DNA from 3 places in the Streptomyces sp. NPDC047085 genome. Region 1 is predicted to be linked to each of the others. Evidence: riboswitches for the same ligand, from Rfam matches in the RefSeq annotation. Region 1 holds a riboswitch; each other region holds the start of a gene.
What was found. A riboswitch is a leader RNA that binds a small molecule or an ion and turns the genes downstream of it on or off. The one in region 1 is predicted to bind thiamine pyrophosphate.
Positions count from the first base shown of each region.

Region 2: another riboswitch for thiamine pyrophosphate. It lies ahead of thiC (phosphomethylpyrimidine synthase ThiC); the one in region 1 lies ahead of ABZ865_RS25900 (thiamine ABC transporter substrate-binding protein).
Region 3: another riboswitch for thiamine pyrophosphate. It lies ahead of thiO (glycine oxidase ThiO); the one in region 1 lies ahead of ABZ865_RS25900 (thiamine ABC transporter substrate-binding protein).

Region 1 covers NZ_JBEYUW010000008.1:117,981-120,173, reverse strand. The annotation lists gene rlmN (23S rRNA (adenine(2503)-C(2))-methyltransferase RlmN) at 1-969, shown strand, start outside; TPP riboswitch at 995-1,102, shown strand; gene ABZ865_RS25900 (thiamine ABC transporter substrate-binding protein) at 1,171-2,193, shown strand, end outside.
Region 2 covers NZ_JBEYUW010000004.1:528,694-530,886, forward strand. The annotation lists gene ABZ865_RS17905 (YibE/F family protein) at 1-884, opposite strand, end outside; TPP riboswitch at 956-1,129, shown strand; gene thiC (phosphomethylpyrimidine synthase ThiC) at 1,122-2,193, shown strand, end outside.
Region 3 covers NZ_JBEYUW010000001.1:920,490-922,682, reverse strand. The annotation lists gene ABZ865_RS03960 (FAD-dependent oxidoreductase) at 1-421, opposite strand, end outside; gene ABZ865_RS03955 (hypothetical protein) at 447-800, opposite strand; TPP riboswitch at 855-967, shown strand; gene thiO (glycine oxidase ThiO) at 965-2,193, shown strand, end outside.

The sequences.
Region 1 (2,193 bases):
CTCTCGCAGCACTACTTCGCGCGGTACGCACACGACCCCGAGCAGTGGACCGACATCCCGGCCGGTTCGCGGGAGAAGCTGCGCGAGGCGCTGTTCCCCGAGCTGATGACGGTCGTACGGCATCTGTCGACCGACGAGGGGACGACCCGCAAGACGCTGTGGCGGCTGTTCGACGGGACCCTGGTGGAGTCGGTGCTCATGCGGTACCCGGACCGGGTCACCATGTGCATCAGCTCGCAGGCCGGGTGCGGGATGAACTGCCCGTTCTGCGCGACCGGGCAGGCGGGGCTGGACCGGAATCTGTCGACCGCCGAGATCGTCCACCAGATCGTGGACGGCATGCGGGCGCTGCGGGACGGCGAGGTGCCGGGTGGGCCGGCGCGGCTGTCCAACATCGTCTTCATGGGGATGGGCGAGCCGCTCGCCAACTACAAGCGGGTCGTGGGGGCCATCCGGGCGCTCACCGATCCCGCACCGGACGGGCTCGGGCTGTCCCAGCGGGGGATCACCGTGTCGACCGTCGGCCTGGTGCCCGCCATCCACCGGTTCGCCGATGAGGGCTTCAAGTGCCGGCTCGCGATCTCCCTGCACGCGCCCGACGACGAGCTGCGCGACACCCTCGTCCCCGTGAACACGCGGTGGAAGGTGCGCGAGGTGCTGGACGCCGGCTTCGAGTACGTCGAGAAGTCCGGGCGCCGGCTCTCCATCGAGTACGCGCTCATCCGCGACATCAACGACCAAGCCTGGCGCGGTGACCGGCTCGGGCGGCTGCTCAAGGGCAAGCCCGTGCACGTCAACCTCATCCCGCTGAACCCGACTCCGGGCTCCAAGTGGACCGCCTCGCGCCCCGAGGACGAGAAGGCGTTCGTGGAGGCCATCGCCGCCCATGGGGTGCCGGTGACCATCCGGGACACCCGGGGCCAGGAGATCGACGGGGCCTGTGGTCAGCTCGCGGCCACCGAGCGGTAATCTGACCCCCGTCATTCATATCTTCATATTCCGACAGGGGAGCGCCACAGCGCTGAGAGTGCGGCAACCAGGCCGCAGACCCTCTGAACCTCGCCCAGGTCATTCTGGGTAGGAAGTTCGGTCATCACCTCAAGCTGTCGTGCCCTGCCCGGGGTCCGGGCGGGGCCGCGTTCTTCCTGGCCAACCCCAGGAGGACATCCAGTGCACAACAAGACCTTCGTGGCCCTGGCCGTCGGGCTCGGCCTCGTCACGCTGTCCGCGTGCGGGTCGACGGACGCCACGTCGTCCGCGGACTCCAAGACCGTCACCCTCGTCAGCCACGACTCGTGGGCGGTCTCCACGAACGTGGTCAAGGACTTCGAGAAGCAGTCCGGGTACAAGGTGAGGGTCCTGAAGGACGGCGACGCCGGACAGGCCGTCAACAAGGCCATCCTGACCAAGGACAACCCCCAGGGCGACGTCTTCTTCGGCGTCGACAACACCCTGCTCTCCCGCGCCCTCGACAACGGGCTCTTCCAGCCGTACGCGGCGAAGGGCCTGGACACGGTCGGCGCCGCCTACCAGCTCGACAAGGACAAGCACCGCGTCACGCCCGTCGACAGCGGAGACATCTGCGTCAATTACGACAAGGCCTACTTCAGCGAGCACAAGCTGACCCCGCCGCAGTCCTACGCCGACCTCGCCAAGCCGCAGTACAAGAACCTCCTCGTCACCGAGAACGCCGCCACCTCCTCGCCCGGCCTCGGCTTCCTGCTCGGCAGCGCCGCCCAGTTCGGCGACAACGGCTGGCAGGCCTACTGGAAGAAGCTCAAGGCCAACGGCGTCAAGGTCGTCGACGGCTGGGAGACGGCCTACTACCAGGAGTTCTCCGGTTCCTCCGAGGGCAAGAAGGCGGGCGGCGACCGGCCGCTCGTGGTGTCGTACGCGTCCTCGCCGCCCGCCGAGGTGATCTACGCCAAGAAGCGGCCCAGCACCGCCCCGACCGGGGTGTCGAACGGCACCTGCTTCCGGCAGATCGAGTTTGCCGGGCTGCTCAGCAACGCGAAGAACACCAAGGGCGGCAAGGCGTTCATCGACTTCCTGCTCACCAAGGAGTTCCAGCAGGACATGCCGCTGAACATGTTCGTGTACCCGGTGGTCGACGGCGCGAAGGTGCCCGCGGAGTTCACCGAGTACGGGCCTGCCGCCAAGAACCCCGCGACCATGGCCCCCGGCACGATCGCC
Region 2 (2,193 bases), on a different contig from region 1:
AGGACGCCGATCAGCAGGAGCGAGACCAGCGTGCCGAGCACCGCGACCGACGTACGGGCGGACAGTCCGTGGCACATGTAGAGCGCGATGAGCATGATGGCGCTCGACCCGACCACCGCCACGAGCAGCGGATTCGAGCCCTGAAGTATCGCGGGCAGGATGAAGAGGGTCAGCACCAGGAAGCTGACGGCCAGCGCGACCAGCGCCATGACACCCCGCAGCCGGCCCACCACCACGACGGCGAGCGCGAAGATCCCGGCGAGCAGCGCCATGGGGAACTTCCGGTTCACATCGGTGACCGAGTACTGCAGATCCCTCGGCGCCGAGGGCTCGTAGGCGACCACGACCTTCTCGCCCTGGTGCAACTGCCGTGACTGGTCCGGCTGCACGATCTCGGTGAACGTACGGCCCTTGTCCTTGCCGCTGTCGACCCGGACCGTCGCCTTCTTGCAGGTGCCGTTCGCCTCCTGCTGCGCCGCGTTGCCCTCGGCGGTGGAGGTGTCGCCGGTCGGGGTCTCCCCCGAGGCGTTGACCGACTTGCAGCTCACCTCGACCACCCTGGTGACCGTGGCCTGCTGGGTCTGGCGGTCGAAGCCGACGCCGGTGCGCTGGTGCGACGGGGCTCCGCCGGGCCACAGCACCACGAGGCCCACCACGACGGCCGCGGTGAACGGGACCAGGATCGCCGCGATGACCTTGCGCAGATGCTTCGAGACCGGCGCGGCGGGTCCGTGGCTGTGGCTGTGGCTGTGCGTGTGGCCGTGCCCGCCGCCGGAGCCATGTCCGTTTGCGGCACCATGGCCGCCACCGTTTTCGGGGCCGTGCCGGTGGGGTGGGCCAGGTGGGCCGGGCGGTGGGTTCGGGGGCTGGTGTGTCGTGGTCACGGCCCGATCATTGCAAGAACGGCGGAGGCCCACTGTTCATCACGCCACATATGACGCTAGCGTGGAGGCACCTTTGCACACGCGGGAGCTCGGAGCACCGGGCTGAGAGGGCGCTGACCTCCGTATTCGCGATGTTTCACGTGGAACGTGGTTTCACGGGAAACATCAGCAGACGGAAACCGCTGCGTCGACCGCCGAACCTGTTACCGGGTAATGCCGGCGTAGGGAGTAGGTCTCATGACCAACAAGGACGCACGCACGCCTGCCTCCACGCAGAACGCGACCGCCGGGTCGACGGACGCGGGGGCCGGGAAGTCCATCGGCTGGCACAAGTCGTACGTCGAGGGTTCGCGCCCCGACCTGCGCGTGCCGGTCCGTCAGGTGCACCTCACCAACGGGCAGTCGGTCACGTTGTACGACACATCGGGCCCGTACACCGATCCACTCGCCGACACCGACGTCCGCAGGGGCCTGCCGCCGCTGCGGGAGAACTGGATCATCGCCCGCGGTGACACCGAGGAGTACGCGGGCCGTCCCGTGCGCCCCGAGGACGACGGGATCAAGCACACCTCCCCGCGCGGTGGGCTGCGCAACCTGGACGCGGTCTTCCCGGGACGCCCGCGTCAGCCGCGCCGGGGCCGTGACGGTCAGGCGGTGACGCAGCTGGCGTACGCGCGCCGGGGCGAGATCACGCCCGAGATGGAGTTCGTGGCCCTCCGGGAGAACGTGTCGCCCGAGGTCGTCCGCGAGGAGATCGCGGCGGGCCGTGCGGTCCTGCCCGCGAACGTCAATCACCCGGAGATCGAGCCGATGATCATCGGCAAGCGGTTCCTGGTGAAGGTCAACGCCAACATCGGCAACTCCGCCGTCACCTCCTCGATCGAGGAGGAGGTCGAGAAGATGACCTGGGCGACCCGCTGGGGCGCCGACACGGTCATGGATCTCTCCACCGGCCGCAACATCCACACCACCCGCGAGTGGGTGCTGCGCAACTCCCCCGTCCCCATCGGCACGGTGCCGCTCTACCAGGCCCTGGAGAAGGTCGACGGCAAGGCCGAGGAACTGACCTGGGAGATCTACAAGGACACGGTCATCGAGCAGGCCGAGCAGGGCGTGGACTACATGACCGTCCACGCCGGCGTGCGCCTGCCGTACGTCCCGCTCACCGCCAACCGCAAGACCGGCATCGTCTCGCGGGGTGGTTCGATCATGGCCGCGTGGTGCCTGGCGCACCACAAGGAATCGTTCCTGTACGAGAACTTCGAGGAGCTCTGCGAGATCCTCGCCGCCTACGACGTCACCTACTCGC
Region 3 (2,193 bases), on a different contig from region 1:
GGGTGCGCAGCAGATGCACGCCGGGCACGCCCTCGGTGCCGGGCAGCCGGATCGGTTCGGCGCCGGTGGCGAGGACGAGGACGTCGTACGGGACGGGCCCGGCCTCGGTGTCCAGTGCGTGGTCGGCGGGGCGCACGCCCAGCGCCTCGCAGCCGAGCCGCAGTTCGATGTCGAGCGACTCGAAGTCGACGTCGAAGGCGGAGCCCTCGGACGTGCCGAGCAGCACGGCCTTGGACAGCGGCGGCCGGTCGTAGGGCTGATGGGGTTCCGCGCCGATGAGGGTCACGGTGCCCTTGAAACCCTGTTCCCGCAGGGCGACCGCGGTCTGCACCCCGGCCATGCCCGCACCCACGACGACCACGCGCCGCTCCCGTCCCGCGCCCTGGTGCGCGGTGCCTTCCTGCGCTGTCTGCTCGCTCACCCGATCACCATAGACAACTGACACGTCAGTCAGCGGGCGTGCTGCGGACCTGCTCCACGACACTCGTCCCGGCGCCCGGCTGCGACTCCCACTCCCAGGCCTCCTCCAGGCGCACCCGCCCGTCCGGAAGCTCGACGACGGTCGACACGCAGTGCCCCGAGGACGTGGTCCCGTCGTGCTTGAGCTGGACGTACCGGAAGTCCAGCCGGTCACCGTCCCGGGTGCCGACCAGATGGCCGCGTACGACGTCGCCGCCCGCGTACTCGGCCCAGATCTCGCCGTCCTTCTCGTGGTACGCGAACCGGGTACGGGTGCCCACCTGACCTGGGGCCTGGTCCGCGACCGGGGCGAGGATCAGTCCGTCGAGCGAGCGGGCCATGGGCAGAGGCTCCCTTTACAAGCGAACGGCTTCGCGGGCTAGGGTGGCCACCGTACAAGCACTCGCGGGAGCCCGGACGCACCGGGCTGAGAGGGAGGCTGGGCGGCCTCCGACCGTACGAACCTGATCCGGGTCATGCCGGCGAAGGGAGGGGCTGGACGCCCATGTCGTCACGTACGTCCGATACATCCGATGTCCTCGTCATCGGGGGCGGGATCATCGGCCTGGTCACGGCCTGGCGGGCCGCGCAGCGCGGGCTCGCCACGACCGTGGTGGACCCCGAGCCCGGCGGCGGGGCCGCGCTGGTCGCGGCGGGGATGCTGGCCGCGGTCACCGAACTGCACTACGGCGAGGAGACGCTGCTCGCCCTGAACCTGGAGTCCGCCCGCCGCTACCCCGACTTCGCGGCGGAGCTGACCGAGCTGACCGGCCATGACCTCGGCTACCGCCGCTGCGGCACCCTCGCGATCGCGCTCGATGCCGATGACCGCGCCCACCTGCGCGAACTGCACGCGCTGCAGCAGCGTTCCGGTCTGGAGGCGGAGTGGCTGTCCGGGCGGGACTGCCGACGCCTGGAGCCGATGCTCGCGCCCGGCGTGCGCGGCGGCCTCAGGGTCGACGGGGACCACCAGATCGACCCGCGGCGGCTGGCCGCGGCCCTGGTGGCCGCGTGCGAGCAGGCCGGGGTGGTCTTCCACCGGTCGTGGGCCGAGCGGCTCGACGTCGTACGGGACCGGGCCGCCGGCGTCACCACGGCGGACGGCACCGCGCTGGCCGCGGGGCAGGTGGTGCTCGCGGGCGGGAGCCTGAGCGGGCGGCTCGCGGGTGTGTCGGACGAGGTGCTGCCTCCGGTGCGGCCGGTGAAGGGCCAGGTGCTGCGGCTGACCGTGCCGCGCCGGTACGCGCCGTTCCTGAGCCGTACCGTGCGGGCCGTGGTGCGGGGCAGCCAGGTGTACCTGGTGCCCCGGGAGAACGGGGAGCTGGTCGTCGGCGCCACCAGCGAGGAGCTGGGCTGGGACACGACGGTGACGGCGGGCGGAGTGTACGAGCTGCTGCGCGACGCCCACGAGCTGGTGCCCGGCATCACGGAGCTGCCCCTCACCGAGACGCGGGCCGGGCTGCGCCCCGGCTCCCCGGACAACGCGCCGCTGCTCGGCCCGTCCGGCCTGGACGGGCTGCTGCTGGCCACCGGGCACTACCGCAACGGGGTGCTGCTCACCCCGGTCACCGGGGACGTCATGGCGGAGCTGCTGGCCGGCGGTGAACTGCCCGAGGAGGCCCGCCCGTTCACGCCGCAGCGCTTCGGCGGCGCGGCCAGGGAACAGTACGCGCCCAGGGAACAGCACACGCGCAGGGAGCAGCACGCACACATGGAACAGCACGCACGCATGGA